2 regions of the Herbaspirillum sp. C7C2 genome follow, and region 1 is predicted to be linked to the other one. Evidence: riboswitches for the same ligand, from Rfam matches in the RefSeq annotation. Region 1 holds a riboswitch; the other holds the start of a gene.
The links. Region 1 has a riboswitch for cobalamin ahead of HWE04_RS04470 (CbtB domain-containing protein). Riboswitches for the same ligand answer to the same signal wherever they lie in the genome.
Positions count from the first base shown of each region.

Region 1 (8,072 bases):
ATTGCATGTCCTTGGTGTGTTCACTGCCACGCACGGTTTCGCCACGGGCTTCGAGCAGGGTTTCGCTGTGCAGGTAGAGGGCGCGCAGTCGCTCCAGTGTCTGTGCATCGGGCTCTTGCCACATGCCGCGACTGGCGGCTTCCAGCAGGCGCTCGGCGATGGCGTTCTGGGCCCAGGGGTTGGCCTGTTCCAGGAATTCACGCATGGCCGGGTCGAAGCCATAGGTCTCGGCCAGTTGCTGGTACATCCAGTCGTCCAGCACCTGGGCGGTGGCGTCGTAGCCGAACAGGTAATCGACGGTGGCTGTCAGTTCCAGGCCGCCCTTGTAGCCATGGCGACGGATGCTGGCCAGCCACTTGGGATTGACCACCCGGGCGCGGAAGACGCGCAGGGTTTCTTCCTTCAGGTCGCGCACGGCGGCGCGTTGCGGGTCATGGCTGTCGCCGAAGTAATGGCGCGGCTGCTGGCCCGACAGGGCGCGGATGGTGGCGATCATGCCGCCGTGGTACTGCAGGTAGTCATCGCTGTCGAAGATGTCGTGCTCGCGATTGTCCTGGTTGTGCAGGGCCACCTGCACCCCGGCCAGGCGCTGGCGGAAGGCCTCGCGCCGGTCGGCGCCCTGCACCTTGCGGCCATAGGCGAAGCCGCCCCAGTTGATGTAGGCCTCGGCGAAATCGGCCTGGTCCTGCCAGTTCTTTTCCTGGATCAGGGGCAGGATGCCGGCACCGTAGCTGCCGGGCTTGGCGCCGAAGACGCGGTAGGCCGCCTGGGTGGCGGCCTCGGCCTGGCCCAGCCCGGTTTGCAGGCCCTGCTGCAGATCGCGCAGGTAGTGCTTGCGCACGAAGTTCATGTGCTCCGGCTCGTCGGCGGCGATGGCCAGTTGCACGGCGTCGTCGATGAGTTCGATCAACTGCGGGAAGGCGTCGCGGAAGAAGCCACTGATACGGGTGGTGACGTCGATGCGCGGGCGCTGCAATTCTTCCAGTGGCACCAGCTCGACCCCGGCCACCTGCCGGTTGCCGGCGCGCCAGAGGGGGCGTGCGCCCATCAGCGACAGAATCTGGGCGACATCGTCGCCGTGGGTGCGCATGGCGCTGGTGCCCCAGATGCTGATGGCCACGCTCTCGGGGTAGTCGCCGCTTTCGCGATGATGGCGCGCCAGCACTTCACGCGCCAGTTGCTGACCCACGCGCCAGGCCGATTGCGAAGGGACGCTGCGCGGATCGACCGAATAGAAATTGCGGCCGGTGGGCAGGATGTGCGCCATGCCGCGCGTGGGCGAACCACTGGGGCCGGCCGGGATGTAGCCACCACGCAGGCCGCTGAGCAGGTTGCCGATTTCTTCGCTGGTCTGGTGCAGGCGCGGCACCAGTTGTTCGCAGGCGAAGGCCAGCACGCGGCGCAGCCCGCTGGCCTGGTTCAGCGTCGTGTGCGCGGCCGGGGGCGTGGTCCGCCTCACCGGCGCAGCCGATGGGCGGGCCAGCGCGCGCATGCCGCCCAGCACGCTGCCGGCGCTCTTGCCCTGGGCGGGTTGCAGGCGTGGTCGCTGCTCGGGACTGGCCTGCTCCAGCGTCGCGAAAACGGTCTTGAGTACGCTGTCGATGGAGTGGACGGCGAAGTTCTGCTGCTGCAGGGCCTGCATCAGCGCAAGGCACAGGGCGTCGATGGCCTCCAGCGCATCGGCGCGGGTGACGATGGCGCGACCGGCGCAACGGGCCAGGGCGTCGTCGATGTTGAGGCGACGGCCCTTGTGTTCCAGCAGCATGTCCAGCGACAGGCCGAACAACCGGGCCACCTCTTCCTGCAGACCCGGCAGGTCCTGGTTGGGCAGGCGGACCAGGGCCACCAGCATGTCGGGCATCTGTGCCTGATCGGGCATGCGGCCGAGGATGTGCAGGCCGTCGCGGATCTGCGCCGCGCCCAGTTCGCAGAGGTAGCCGTCCAGGTCTTCGATCAGGTGAGCCACGCCGGCGCCATCCAGTTCGGTCAGGGCGTGCGGGAGTTCGCCGTCTTCGTGCGGGTGGTCGTGATCGTGGTGCTCATGATCATGGTGAGCATGATCGCCATGATGGTGATGATGGTGAGCATGTCCATGGCCGTGATCGTGGTCATGATCATGGTCGTGATGCAGCAGCTTGTACTGCAGGTCGGTATCCAGGTTGGTCTGCCGCACCAGCTCCCAGATCTGCTGCTGCAGCAGCGGCAGCTTGGCGGGGTCCAGCACTTCCACCTGGTAATACTCGTCCACCAGTTGCGTCAGCTCCGCCAGGGCGCCATAGCTGTCGGCGGTGGTCATCGGCGGCGTCAGGTGGTCTACCACCACGGCGTGGGCGCGGCGCTTGGCCTGCGAGCCCTCGCCGGGGTCGTTGATGATGAAGGGATAGAACAGCGGCAGGTCGCCCAGCAGCGCATCGGGGAAGCACTCCTCGGACAGGCCCACGCCCTTGCCGGGCAGCCATTCCAGCGTGCCGTGCTTGCCGACGTGGACGATGGCGTCGGCGCCCCACTCTTCGTCCAGCCAGCGGTACAGGGCGTAGTAGTGATGGGTGGGCGGCAGGTCGGGCTGGTGGTAGATGGCGTCCGGATCCATGCCATAGCCACGGGGCGGTTGCAGGGCGACGAAGGCATGGCCCAGGTCGAGGCCGGCGATGGCCAGGTGCTGCTCATGCACATAGGCCTGGCCGGGCGCGGCGCCCCACTGGCGCTCCATCCTGGCTTGCAGGGCCGAGGGCAAGGCCGCGAACCATTGCGCGTAACGGGCGGCGGGAATGCGGGCGGCGGCGCGGCGCAACTGGTCTTCGGTGAGCAGGATGTCGTCGTAGGAACAGCGGTCCACCAGTTCATGGATCAGCGCGGTACCGCTGGCCGGCAGGTCGGCGATGGCGTAGCCGTCGGCCTGCAGGGCGCGCAGCACGGCCATCAAGGACTCCGGTGCGTCCAGCCCGACGGCATTGCCGATCTGCGCGGCCTTGCTGCTGGAATTGGTGAAGATGAAGGCGATGCGCTTGTGCGCATTGGGCGTGGTGCGCAGGCGCACCAGCCGCTGCGCCAGGCCGGCGATGCGATGCACGCGGTCCGGCAGCGCCCGGTATTGCACGGCGCCATTGTCGGTGACTTCCTTGAAGGATAGCGGCACGCCGATGAGGCGACCATCGAACTCGGGCAGCACCACGTTCATGGCGGCGTCCAGCGGGTTCATGCCGCGCGTGGAGTTCTGCCACTGGTCTTGCGTCATGCCGCTGGTGATGGCTTGCAGTACCGGCAGGTCCAGCTGCTCCAGTACCGAGACCGACCAGCCGGCCGGAGTGACGCCACCGGCGGTGATCTCGCCCATGGCAAAAGAGGTGGTGTTGATGATCAGGTCCACCTGGCCGGCGCCGAAGTATTGCAGCGCGGGTGGCAAGGCGGCGCCGCTGGAGGCCGACACCCGCAGCGAGGAGGTGAACACCGGCAAGACATCCAGGCCGCGTGCTTCCAGCGCGGCCACCAGTGCGTCGATGAAACCGGTATTGCCCGAGAGCCAGTGCGCCCGGTAGAAGATGATGCCCACGGCCGGCTTGCCGGCGGGTGCGCGGGCGCGCAGGGTCAGCCAGTCGGCGATGCCGGCATCCTGCTCCAGGTCGGGATGGTAGAGGCCGTGTTCGGGGAGTGCCTGCGCCGGTGCATAGCCATAGCCACTCAGCAGCAGGCGGTCGGACAGGCAGCGCAGCATCTGCGCCAGGTTGACGCTGCCGCCGCCGTTGAAATAGGCCAGCGCCTGCTGCTGCGCATCGACCGGCGCGGTGGAGGCGGCAGCCAGTTCGGCATCGGGCTCGCCGGTGCCGGACAGCAGGATCAGTTGCCGGCCCTCGGCACGCGCCACGCGCAGCAGCTCGGGCAGGCCATTGACGGCGCCCAGGCGGCCAAGGATACGCAGCACGATCACCTGCGCTGCCGACAGCTCTTCGCGCAGCATGTCGGCCAGGGTGCGGCGGGGCTGCCCGTGTTCATCGGTGTCGGCATGCAGGCCTTGCAGGTCGTAGCCGGCCACCGGGGGAAAGTCCGCCGGCAACTGGCTGCGGGCGGCGGCCAGCATGGCCAGGTCGGTCGGGGCGTGGGTGAGCAGGACGATCTGCGGGCGGCCGGCTGAGGTCGCTGAAGTGGCTGATTCAGACATCGCTGCGCTCCGGTTCGGGATGGACGTCGCCGCTGCCCAGGCGATGGAAGACCAGGTCGCTGACTTCGCGTCCGCCTTCGAGGTGTTCCACCACCACGCGCTCGATGGCGCTGGCGTCTTCACAGCGATACCAGACGCCTTCGGGATAGACCACCACCACCGGCGCCTGGGCCTTGCAGGCCACCATGCAATGGGTGCGGGTGCGCTTGACGCGCAAGTCGGGACGGGCGTCGATCTGCTCGCCCAGGACGCCGAACATGGCTTCGGCCAGGACACCGTTCTCGGTGCAGCGCGGGCCGACGCACATGAGCACGTGGCGGTGATGAGTTCTCATTGCTTCACTTTCAGAGGCGCCGCGACGCGATGGGCGTTGGCCGGACAGCCAACGCCAGACGGTTCAACCGAATCGGCGGTAGAAGAAACCGGTCAGGCCGCCCAGGGCCAGCCAGAACACGGCATTGGCCATGGCGGTGGCGCGGATGAAGGCTTGCGCCAGCTCTTCCGGCGCGGCACTGCCATGCAGCTCGGGTTGCGGCGCGCCGACCAGGTGCGGCACCACCAGCAGCAGTACCGCCAGGACCTTCCACCACCAGCCACGGCCGAACACGAACAGCCCCAGGCTGGCAGCGGTCATGACCGCCGTCATCACCCACCACAACTGACGGGCGTGCAAGGGCGCGGCCAGGGTGCCCGGCACTTCCGGCGGCAGGCCGAGCGAGGGCGCAACGAAGAACACGCCATAGCCGGCCAGGCCCCACAGCAGGCCGCTGCGCCAGCCGACGCGGCGACCGCTGATGGCAAAGGCGGCCACCAGCATCAGGGCGAAGCCGACTGCCATGCTGACGTTGGCCAGCACGGTATAGCCGGTGCGTTCGGCGCCGTCAGCCGGCTCCCAGGCGTTGGGGTCGTGCTCATGTGCATCGCCGTGACTATGGGCCGGGGTGCCGGCCGCATGCTCATGCGCCGGGGCGGCGTCATGATCATGGTCATGGGCGGCGGAGGCGGCCGGAGCAGCCTCTTCGGCCGCTTTTTCATACTGCTCGGCCTGGAGGATGATCTTTTCCACCTGGAATTGCTGCACACCCGACAACAGCACGCCCGACAAGGCGCCTGCCACCACCACGGCCGACGCCATGCGCCGGAAGACGGTCCAGTTCATTGCACGCTCCTCAATGGCAGGGGAAACCGGCCGAATGGCGCCCGTCGTGGGCGGCATTGTGCAGCTCGACCTTGGAGGCGAAGCCGGCACCGTAGATCAGGGCCACGCCCAGCACAAAGGCCAGCAGCGACGGGGCGATGCGATCGCGCCAGACATGGCTGCCGGCGTGGGAGGATGAAGTGGTGCTGCTGGCATTGAGACCCGAGGTGGTGGACATGCGCGTTCCTTGGCTGGATGGATGGAACGGAGAAAGCCACACGTGAAGCACCCATGCACGATCCGGTCGTCCACGGACGACGCTGGCCAGGGCCTGCTCGGAAACATGATGGAAGCTGTCCGCATGATCGCCCTCCGCGAATCATTGAAGAATTTGCTACTGGCCGGTCTCCGGGCTGGCGGGATGAAGTCTCAAGGTCTGAGGCTTCGCGGACAGGCGCCTTCCCATGCTCAGGCACAGTGGCGTAGTGCGTGTCCTTCCTCGCTTACCGTTGCGGGGGCAGCGCCGGCATTGGCCGCACGTGGTCGCGTGGGCCGCACCGGCTTCCCGTTTGAATCCCTGGCGCGGCTGCGCGCGGGATACCAGAAGCAATGCTAGGGGCGAAGTATAAAGGCGGGGGCCCGGTTGGGCAACACGGCGCTCAGCGGGCCGGCTCGGTCGTGGCTGGCGGCGGGGTGGCCAGTTTGTAGTAGAGATGGAGGTCGCCGCCCATGCCGAACGGAATACGTCCCACGAAGACCGCGCGGAGCTGCCTGCCGCTCCGTTCTCCGCGCGGTTCCATCAGGCAGAGGTAGCGCTGGCCCAGGTGGCTCAGCAGGGCGAAGGAGGCCTCCTGAGGCCGCTGCACGGTGGACGCTGCCTCCGCGCCGAGGGCGATGGCGCGGTCGATGTAGCCGCGATGGGAATTGACGAACAGGTAATCACCAGCGCCCGGGTTGCCGCTGGCATAGCCGATGCGCCAGCGGGAGTTGTCGCCATCGGGCAGGTAGAGGCGGTAGGGCGACAACGGGCCCTGCTCCAGCATCTGCGCCCGGCCGGCGATAGGGTCGACGCCGACCCGGCCGTGGCCGATACGGTCGACATTCAGACAGGTATCCAGCACCACATCCGGCAAGGACGGGGCGGCCGGACTGGCCACCATGCAGATGAACAGCAGGGCCAGTGGCACGGAACGCCGCAGCGGTACGCACCAGCGACAGACAGCGTAAAGGCAGGAGGTGCAGCGGGTGCAGCGGGTGCAGCAGGTCAAGAACTGGCTCCAAGATCGTGCAACAGGACGGCACTGGCACACCCAGCCCCGGATTCGCCGCCATCGTTGCAGATGTGAATTTTCTTTCATATCAGAAAATTCTGAATGAACATGAGGAAAGCCTGCCTGACCAGATGGATGCCACGCCTAACGCCCTGAACGCGGCTCCCGGATGATGCCCTCGAACAGTTTCAGGGCCACGAAGTGCCATTGCGCCGACTCGACATCGTAGAGCGCGACCTGGTTGATCGGCGCCCCCGGCCGCGCCGTGCCGGGGATGCGGCGGATCGCCTGCAGCGCCTGGCGATGGCGCTCGACGTGGCTGGCGGCCAGTATGCGGGCGTGAGATTCGGCATGGGCGAACAGGCCGGCCTGCTCCCACAGGCGTTCATGGCATTCCAGCACCGGCAACTCGATGCGCAGGTGGATGGCGTCGATCAGCTGCGAGATGGCGGCGCTGTGGGCCGAGGACAGGCGCAGCAGACCGCCATCCCGACGCACCACCAACTGGCCGTCGTGCGCACCCCAGGCCACGTGCAGGCAGTAGGGCAAGCGTTCGGGCTGGTAGATCAGTAGTTCGTCAGGGCTGAAGGCGGAGGCTGCCATGACCTCGTAGCGATCGGGAGCCAGGGCGTGCCAGGCGGCGTCGATGCAGGCCTCAAAGGGGGAAAGGTAGACCACCATGGCATTGGTGCCGGGCCCGTTGTCGTGATTGCGGGTCCGCTCGCACATCACCTGGCAGAGGCCGTCGGCACTGGCCAGGCCGGTGGCGCGTACCAGCACGTATAACGGCGTAAGGGTCTGGAGCATGTGCCGGCGCTGACTGCGACGACGGCCGGGATGGCCCGGATGACCGGGGGCAATGGGAAGCTGATAATCATCGGACAAGGGCTGCACTCCTCTGTGGAAACGGGGGGGGTCAGCCGGAAAACCGGGATGGATGCCAGTGGGAAGTACTATCCGGGACCTTGCGCCCCACCCTGCCCGATCCGTCGGTACCTGCTGCCAAAACGGCATGTTTTCACAGATGTAAAGCACTTGACATGGGAATTGTCTGAATGAAGCAAGGTTTCAATGCAAGCCGGTGGCAGCGCCAGCGATTCAGGATTTACGCCCGTTGACTGCAGAAGCTTGCAAGACCGCTTTTCACTTCAGTTTTTACAATTTCAAGCTGAATGTTCACGAGCAATCCAGTTTACTGGGCACAGTCTCTAGCCAGCGCACGAAAAAAAGCAGGCGCGACCGTATCCGGCTGCGCCTGCAGTACGCTCACGATGCCGCGAGCCAATGAGGCACGCTGCATCGGGGCATTGATGCCTCAACGATTCTCTCCCTCCTACATCCGTATCGGCTTGTCGGAAGGGCGCGGGTTCAGTGGCGGGTCTTCCACCGGGACCGGATCGTCGTCCGGCAGCTCGGGCGGGGGCAGGTGCGGGTCGTGCGCAGGCGGGGTTTCCTGGGGCGTGTGCAGGGCGATATTCAATGGGCCTCCTTGGACGATGTCGATGGC
Region 1 covers NZ_JABXGI010000002.1:176,794-184,865, forward strand. Annotated here, with positions in the region: gene HWE04_RS04450 (putative cobaltochelatase) at 1-2, opposite strand, end outside; gene HWE04_RS04455 (cobaltochelatase subunit CobN) at 1-4,156, opposite strand, end outside; gene HWE04_RS04460 ((2Fe-2S) ferredoxin domain-containing protein) at 4,149-4,490, opposite strand; gene HWE04_RS04465 (CbtA family protein) at 4,554-5,315, opposite strand; gene HWE04_RS04470 (CbtB domain-containing protein) at 5,326-5,532, opposite strand; cobalamin riboswitch at 5,677-5,914, opposite strand; gene HWE04_RS04475 (hypothetical protein) at 5,954-6,481, opposite strand; gene HWE04_RS04480 (hypothetical protein) at 6,710-7,372, opposite strand; gene HWE04_RS04485 (hypothetical protein) at 7,899-8,045, opposite strand.

Region 2 (8,072 bases), on a different contig from region 1:
CCGCAGGAATACCGTGTGCAGCCGCCCAACGACCTGGGCAACATCCTGGAGGGCGAGTTCCGTCCCGGTTTCTTCACCGGCGTATCGACGGTGGTGATGAAGCTGTTCTCCTGCGTGCAGCCACGCGTGGCGGTGTTCGGGAAGAAGGATTACCAGCAGCTGATGATCGTGCGTAACATGGCGCGCCAGTTCGCCCTGCCCACCGAGATCGTCGGCGCCGAGACCTATCGTGCCGAGGATGGCCTGGCGCTGTCGTCGCGCAATGGCTACCTGTCGCCGGCCGAACGCGCCGAGGCGCCCCTGCTCTACAAGGTCTTGAACGACGTCGCCAATGAAGTGCGCGGTGGTCAGCACAATGTGGCGCTGGTGGAGCAACTGGCCATGGAACGCCTGGCCGGTCGTGGCTGGCAGCCTGACTACGTGGCCGTGCGCAAGCGCATCGACCTGCAACCGCCGACCGCTGCCGACATGGAACAGGGTACGCCGCTGGTGGTGCTGTCGGCCGCCAAGCTGGGCGCGACCCGTCTGATCGACAACCTCGAAGTCTGACGCATGCCGGCGGCCGCGCCATTCGGACTGGCCGTCCTGGCCCTGTTCAGCAGCGCTGCTGCCCATGCGGCAATCACCGTGCAGGACGACCTGGGCCAGAACGTGACCCTGGCGCAACCGGCGCAGCGCATCGTCAGCCTGGCACCACATGTGACCGAACTGCTTTACGCGGCCGGTGCCGGCGCCAGACTGGTTGGCGTGAGCAACCATAGCGACTACCCCCCGCCAGCGGCCAGCCTGCCCACCCTGGGCGGCTACAACGCGCTCGACATGGAGCGCATCCTCAGCCTGAAGCCGGACCTGATCGTGGCCTGGCACAGCGGCAACAAGCCGCTGCAGCTGGCGCGCCTGCGCAGCTTCGGCATCCCCGTCTATGAGAGCCAGCCGGCCGACTTCGGCATGGTGGCAAGGTCTCTGGAAAAGCTGGGTCACCTGGCGGGCAGCGATACCACCGCACAAGCTGCGGCTGCGCGCTTCCGCGTCCGTTGGCAAGAACTGGCCACGCACTACCAGGGCCGTGCGCCGGTGAGCGTGTTCTACCAGATCTGGAGCCAACCGTTGATGACGCTCAACGGCCAGCACATGGCCTCGGCAGTGCTGCGCCTGTGCGGTGGTCGCAATCTCTTCGCCGACCTGCCGCAACTGGCGCCCACCATCAGCGTGGAAGCCGTGCTGGCAGCCGATCCCCAGGTCATCCTTACCCCCGGTGACGCTCGCGACCAGCCGCTGGAACGCTGGAAGCAGTTCCCCCGCCTGCGCGCAGTGCGCGACGGACAGCTTTACACGATCAATGCGGACTGGATGAACCGGGCCGGGCCAAGAGTGCTGGAAGCCGCCGAAGAGGTCTGCGGGAAGTTGGAGCAGGCACGCCGAATGGCGCCTGCGCATTAAAAACATCCCTCGCCAGGAGGGATGTCGAGGACCAGGGAGTGATCTTCAGAAGCGGTATTTCAGGCCGGCTGCGAAAAAGTTCACATCGGCATTGGAGTGGCCGGCCAGACCTTCATAACGGGTGTAGCCAGCGTTGATGCTGACGATCTCGCTGAGATCGTGTTCATAGCCCAGACCCAGCAGGTAACCGGTCCCCGACTTGGACGCCCGCTCGCTGACGCTGCCGGAAAATCCAAAACCACTATACTCATAGCGAACATCTTCGGTGAACTTGGCCTGGGTGATCCCCCCTTTGAAATAGACGCCCGGCAGGACGTTGGAGAATTTGTAGGCGGCCGTCAGATCGAAGCCGCTCACGCGTGCCTTGGCACTGTCTCGCGAGAAGCGGTCCGTCTTTTCCAAACTGGTTGCGCCGATGCGGAAGTAGCCCATCTCGACAGAGAAATTGGGAGTGAACTGATACCCGCCCCCAAAACGAATCATGCCAGCATCGTTTTTCTCGATGGTGCCTGGCGAATGCTCGACATCAATATCGTAGTGCGCTGCGCCGCCTTCTAGACCGACATAAAAGCCTGGCCCGGACTTCACGGCCTGTGCCGCCACGGTGGCACAGGCGACCGACAGCAAGCCGGCGGCCATTAGGTGGATTTTCTTCATCTGTTCCTCTTGTCATGATGTGAAAGAAACTTCCCGGCAGACTGGATGAACTGGCCGGGCGCGACTACCGGAAACACGAAGTACGTGGACCCGATAGCCGGCAGCGATGATAGAAGTGAGGCAATGCAGGGAAACGCGCAAAGAAAAATGGCGACCAAAATCTCGCGGTTTCACGACATCAAAATCGTTAGATCTTGAGATTGAAGTGAATTTCGTGACTTGGATGTAGCGCGCAAGCGACGTGGTATTCAGCCGGGCGGCAGGGGCAGGAACTGCAGCATCCCGTCTATCTCAACCTGCACGAAGCGGCAGCCAAAGGCTGCCTCCAGCGCCGCAGGCCGGCATATCTCTTGTGCCGGCCCCGCCCAGCGCCGCCCTTCGGCCAGCAACAGCACATGCGTCGCAAAACGGCTGGCAAGGTTGATATCGTGGCAGCTTGCCACCACGCCCTTGCCCCCTGCGGCGAGTTCGCACAGCAGGGTCATGAGCTGCAGTTGCGCGGCGACGTCCTGGTGCGAGGTCGGTTCATCCAGCAGATACAGGTCGGGGTCCTGTGCCAGCAAGGTCGCCAGTCCGACACGCTGGCGCTCGCCACCGGAGAGCTGCAGCAGGTCCGCCGCAGCCAGCGACGACAGACCCACGCGCTCCAGCGCCTCCAGCGACAGGTCCTCATCCTCGGCGGTCGCCTGCCAGCCGCCGTGATGCACGAAGCGTCCGGCCAGCACCGCCTCGATCACCGGCATGGAAAAGGCGTCGTGCTGCTGTTGCAGCAGCAGGCCACGATGGCGCGCCATCTCCGCCGGCGACAGGCCTTGCAGTGGCTGCCCCAGCAGTTGCCACTGCCCGGCATGGGTCGGCTGCAAGCCGGCGGCGGCGTGCAGCAATGTGCTCTTGCCGATGCCGTTGCGCCCCAGCACACACCAGAATTCCCCGGGTCGCACCTGCCAGTCCAGGCCTTCCAGCAGGATGCGGGAGCCCACCTGCAACGACACCTGCTGCGCCTGCAGTATGAAAGAAGCTGGCGCGCTCATGAACGCCCCCGCGCCAGCAACCACAAGAAGCAAGGCACGCCGATCAGCGCCGTGATCACGCCCACCGGCAACTGCACCGGGGCGACCACGGTGCGCGCCAGCAAGTCGGCCAGGGTCAGCGCCGCGCCGCCGCCCAGCATGGCACCGGGCAACAGCAGTCGCTGGTCGTTGCCGATCAACAGGCGCAGGCCATGCGGCACCACCAGTCCGACAAAACCGATGGTGCCGGCCATGGCCACCGCCATGGCGGTACAGGCCGCTGCCGTGCACAGCACCATCACCCGCAGCCACAGCACCGGTACGCCCAGCAACTGGGCAAAGGCATCGCCTCGCGCCAGCAGGTTCAACGCCGGTGCGTAGCGCAAGGCCCACAGCAAGGCCAGTATCAATACCGCTGCCGTCACCGGCAGCAAGCGGGCATCGTCAAGATCGCCGATCAGCCAGAACACCATGCCACGCAATTGCGCGTCAGGGGCCACCGACAAGGCCAGCGAAATCAGCGCGCCAAATCCCGCCGCCAGCATCACCCCGGTCAGCAACAGGCGCTGGCTGGACAGCAGGGGCGAAATGGCCAGATGCCGCAGCGACTGGCGCACCAGGCCGAACAACAGCAGCATGGCCACGGCCGCGCCCAGCAGCGCCCCCGGGGCGGTCGCCAACTGCACCGGCCAGCCCAGATGCAGCGCCGCCAACATGGCCAGCAATGCGCCCGCCGCCGAACCACCGGAGAGGCCCAATACATAAGGGTCAGCCAGTGGATTGCGCAACAGCACCTGCATCAATGCGCCCGACAAGGCCAGTGCCGCGCCTACCGCAAAGGCCGTGAGCGCGCGCGGCACGCGCAGGGACAGCAGCAGCGAGACCGAGTCGGCCGAGGCCGAGGGACGCAGGCAACCCGTGCTGCCGCACAAGGCCGCTGCCGTCAGCGAAAGCAGGGACAGCAGCAGCAGGGTGCACAGCACGGGGAGGAAGCGTCGCATCGGCGGCAGGCCAGGATCAGGAAGGAAAATTCATGAAGTCCGCATCAAAAGTCATAGCGGGCCGTGAATTTTACCGCCCGGCCGTCTTCCGGGTAGATGCCCGAGACCGAACCCCCACTGCAGTCATAGGCCTGGGAGTAATACTTGCGGTCGGCCAGGTTGGTTCCGGTCAGGGCAAATTCCCAGGCGCTCACGCGCAGCGCGTAACGGGCGTCGAAGGTGGTGAAGGAAGGCATCTTGGCGCAGGTGTTGGCGAAATCGTTGCCCATGCGCTGGCGGTCCACCCAGCGCGCCCCGACATCGGCGCTGTGCTGGCCGGACTTCCAGTTGAGCCGGGTGGTGAAGGTATTGGCCGGCACCAGCGCCAGTTGATTGCCACTGTTGGCCCCCTCCTCGAAGCGGGCGTCGATGTGCTGGTAGGTGGCGTTCACGCCCAGGGTTTCGGTCAGCTGCAGGCGCCCCTCCACTTCCACGCCCTGGTGGCGGGTGGGCGCCAGGTTGCTGTTGGCACCGAAGCCGCCATTGGCGGTGGGATCGTAATAGAGCTCGTCACGCAGACGGTGGCGGAACCAGCGCAGTGTCAGCTGCTGCCCGGTCTTGCCCAGGGTGGCCCCCAGCTCCAGGTCGTGCGACACCTGGGGCTTGAGCACGGCACCGGTGGGCAGCGCGGTGTAGCCGTTTTCGTCCGGCGTGGCCAGGCGATAGCTCTGGCCGGTCTTGGCAAAGGCGCGCAGCAGCGGCAGCGGCGCATAGCTGGCCTGCAGGTCCCAGGCATTGACGGCGCTGTTGCGGTCGTACAGGCCGGAATCGCTCTGCTGGTTGAACACTTCGCGCCGTACGCCGGCGGCCAGGCGGGCGTTGCGGGCGAATTCGATTTCGTCGCGCAGGTAGAGTGCCTTGGAGCGCTGGGCGGCATCGCTGTTGCCGTAGCTGGCGTTGTTATAGGCCGTCCATTCGGCCAGGTCGATGCCGGCGATGGCTTCGTTCTTCCACGCCCCCTGGTCGATCACATGACGCAGGCGCGGCGAGAATTGCGTGCCGCGGATATTGACCTGGGTAGTTGACCCGCTGCTGACATAGCTGGAGCGGGAGATCTTTTCGCGGTGGGCCAGCTCGGCGGCAACATCGAAGGCGCCGAAGCGGCGTTCCAGGAAGGCCGTCACGCTGTCGTTGTCGTAGGAGCCGCGGTCCAGCGGCTTGCTGGTCTGGCGGGCATTGGATTGGTATTGCGCCTGGGTCAGGCTGCCGGGCAGGCCGTAATCGGCACGCGACAGGGTGGCACGCAGGCCGAAGCGCCAGTCGCTGGCGAACCACTGCACGGTGGAGCTCAGATTTTCCTGGCTGGACTGGGCGTTGTCGCGCCAGTTGTCGCTGCGCGACTTGGCATAGCTGGCGTCGATGGAAAAGTTGTCCCAGCCGCGCGAGACCAGTGCCCGTCCGCCGCGCAGCCCCTGGCTGCCGACCTCGCCCACCACGGTGCCGTGGCCGCTGTTGGCCTGCGGTCGGCGCGTGATGATCTGGATGGTGCCACCGGTGGCGCCGCTGCCGTACAGCACGCTGCTGCCGCCACGCACGATCTCGATGCGTTCGATGTTCTCGATGGGGATGGAGGACAGCAGCGGTGTGCTCAGTTCGTTTTCGGAAATGCGCACGCCGTCCAGCAGCACCACCATGTTCTGGTCGCCATTGGTGCCAAAGCCGCGCAGGTCCAGCGGGAAGTCCTTGGGCCCGGCCAGGCTCTGGCGGCCATACACCCCACCCAGCTTGCGGATGGCTTCATTGGCATTGTCGATGCCGGCTTCGCGGATCTGCTCGGCAGTGATGACGGTGGCCGCCACCGGCGGGAAGGTCGGGTCATTGGGAAAACGCGAGGCCGACACCACCACCGGCGCGAGTGCCGCCGCCGGGTCGATAGCCGGGGCGCCGGTCGCGGCCAGGGATGCCTGCGCCAGGGCCGACAGGATCAGGGTGCTGCCCAGGCTGAGGGCAAAAAGGGGACGCTGGCCGCCGTGGCTGGCCGGGGAATTGACGTTATGCATGGAAAAGAGACTCGGTGAAGTGGTCCGGCCTGCTTCCCCGCGGGCCGGAATCAACGGAAGCCGCACCGGCATCGCCACGCGCAGTTTCCTCCCGTTCTGGCCGGTCTCCGGGCTGCAGGCATGACCATCGGCCTTCCCATGCAGCGCCGTGTACGTCAGCCGGCCAGCGCTGGCCGATTGAACCGGACACGGAACCTGCACAGTGGCATGGGGGATGGTGTTGCCGGCAACACGCGACGTCTCGTCATGGTGTCACTGTATCGCCGGCGCCTGGTTACCGTTGCGGGGGCAGCACACCTTGACCAGCCCCGCCCGCGTGCCGCGAACCGAACTGGTGCGTGTTTCCCGTTTAACTGCCGGCAAGAACGCGCCGGCGGGCACCAAAACGGCGCCATTGTAGGCGTGCCAGGCGGGCATCACAAGTCGCTACAGGCCGGCGCCTGCCAAATACAAGGCAAAAATCGGCCAAATTTAAGACCACAAGCCATCCTGATGTAAATCAGCACAAGCCCGGCATGCGTATTGCTTTAAGGAAAAAGCCAGATAGAATTCGAACTTATATCGAAAAAATTCGATTTTTTACGAATTTATTTCGGAGAGACGCCCCGAGCCGGCTTGCCACAAGGGGCGAAAAAACGAAACAAATGGGGGGATTTCACTCGCTGTTTGGCCGATGAGATGGCTGTACCCGGCCCTATACTCGGCGCCATGGCATCGTCGACCCGCTGACCGTCTGGTCCGCTGGCCTCACCTGTCATCCCTGAATCGTTGTCGTGGTCTGCGAGCCTTCAGACTCCGCCCTTGCCTGCCGATATCTATTGGATATCCCGGATGGGACGGTTGCTGTGCCTCCCGGAACGACGCATTTGATCCGCCTACGGGCAACTTTGCATAGCAGTGCGCCGCCGAGCGCACCACATTTGTTGGGAGAATCAGTAATCATGAGCGACGACGTTGATCTGGAAGCATTGTTTGACGAAATTTCCTCGCAGACCTTACCGGGCATGACCGCCGGCGAGGCTGGCGCGGCTGCCGGTGCCGCTGGTGGGGCAGCCGGTGCGGGCGACGATGCCCAGCAGGCGCAGGAAGATCAGAGCGACAAGCCCATGTATGAACGCCTGGGTGGCATCGTCCGTCTGCTGCATGATTCGATGCGCGAACTGGGCTACGACCGCTCCCTGACCGATGTGGCCGAGCAGATCGGCGACGCCCAGAGCCGCCTGGAGCACATCGCCACCCTGACCGAGCAGGCCGCCAACAAGGTGCTCAATGCGCTGGACTCCGGCATGCCCGCGCAGGACCGCCTGCAGGAGCAGGCCAAGGACATCAACGACCGCTGGAACAAGCTCTATGCCGGTCAGCTGAACATCGAAGAATTCAAGAAACTGGCGGGCGACTCGCAGAAGTTCTCGTCCTCGGTGATCGAATCGACCGAAGCGGAAAAGGCCCGCATGCTGGAAATCATGATGGCCCAGGACTTCCAGGACATCACCGGCCAGCTGATCAAGAAGATCGTGGGCATCACCACCACCGCCGAACGCGAACTGGCGCAATTGCTGCGCGACAATGCGCCGGCTGAAGTGCGCGCCCAGATCGAGGCAGAAAAGCCGGTTACCCTGATGAACGGCCCCGCCTCGCCGGGTACCGCCATGGGCCAGACCGATGTGGACGACTTACTCGACAGCCTGGGGTTCTAATGGATGACGAAATGCTCAAGGATTTTGTCGTTGAAGCGTTGGAGCTGGCGACCAACGTGGAAGAGCATCTGCTGACGCTCGAACGACATCCTGATGACCTTGAAATCCTCAATGCGGTCTTCCGCGCCTTCCACACCATCAAGGGCGGCGCCGGGTTCGTGAACCTGCCGGCCATGGTGTCGGCCTGCCACCTGACCGAAAACCTGTTCGACGCCCTGCGTACCGGCA
Region 2 covers NZ_JABXGI010000017.1:13,078-21,149, forward strand. Annotated here, with positions in the region: gene panC (pantoate--beta-alanine ligase) at 1-549, shown strand, start outside; gene HWE04_RS18405 (cobalamin-binding protein) at 553-1,440, shown strand; gene HWE04_RS18410 (porin family protein) at 1,486-2,097, opposite strand; gene HWE04_RS18415 (ABC transporter ATP-binding protein) at 2,346-3,128, opposite strand; gene HWE04_RS18420 (FecCD family ABC transporter permease) at 3,125-4,108, opposite strand; gene HWE04_RS18425 (TonB-dependent receptor family protein) at 4,153-6,147, opposite strand; cobalamin riboswitch at 6,229-6,547, opposite strand; gene HWE04_RS18430 (protein phosphatase CheZ) at 7,089-7,844, shown strand; gene HWE04_RS18435 (chemotaxis protein CheA) at 7,844-8,072, shown strand, end outside.
Region 2: another riboswitch for cobalamin. It lies ahead of HWE04_RS18425 (TonB-dependent receptor family protein); the one in region 1 lies ahead of HWE04_RS04470 (CbtB domain-containing protein).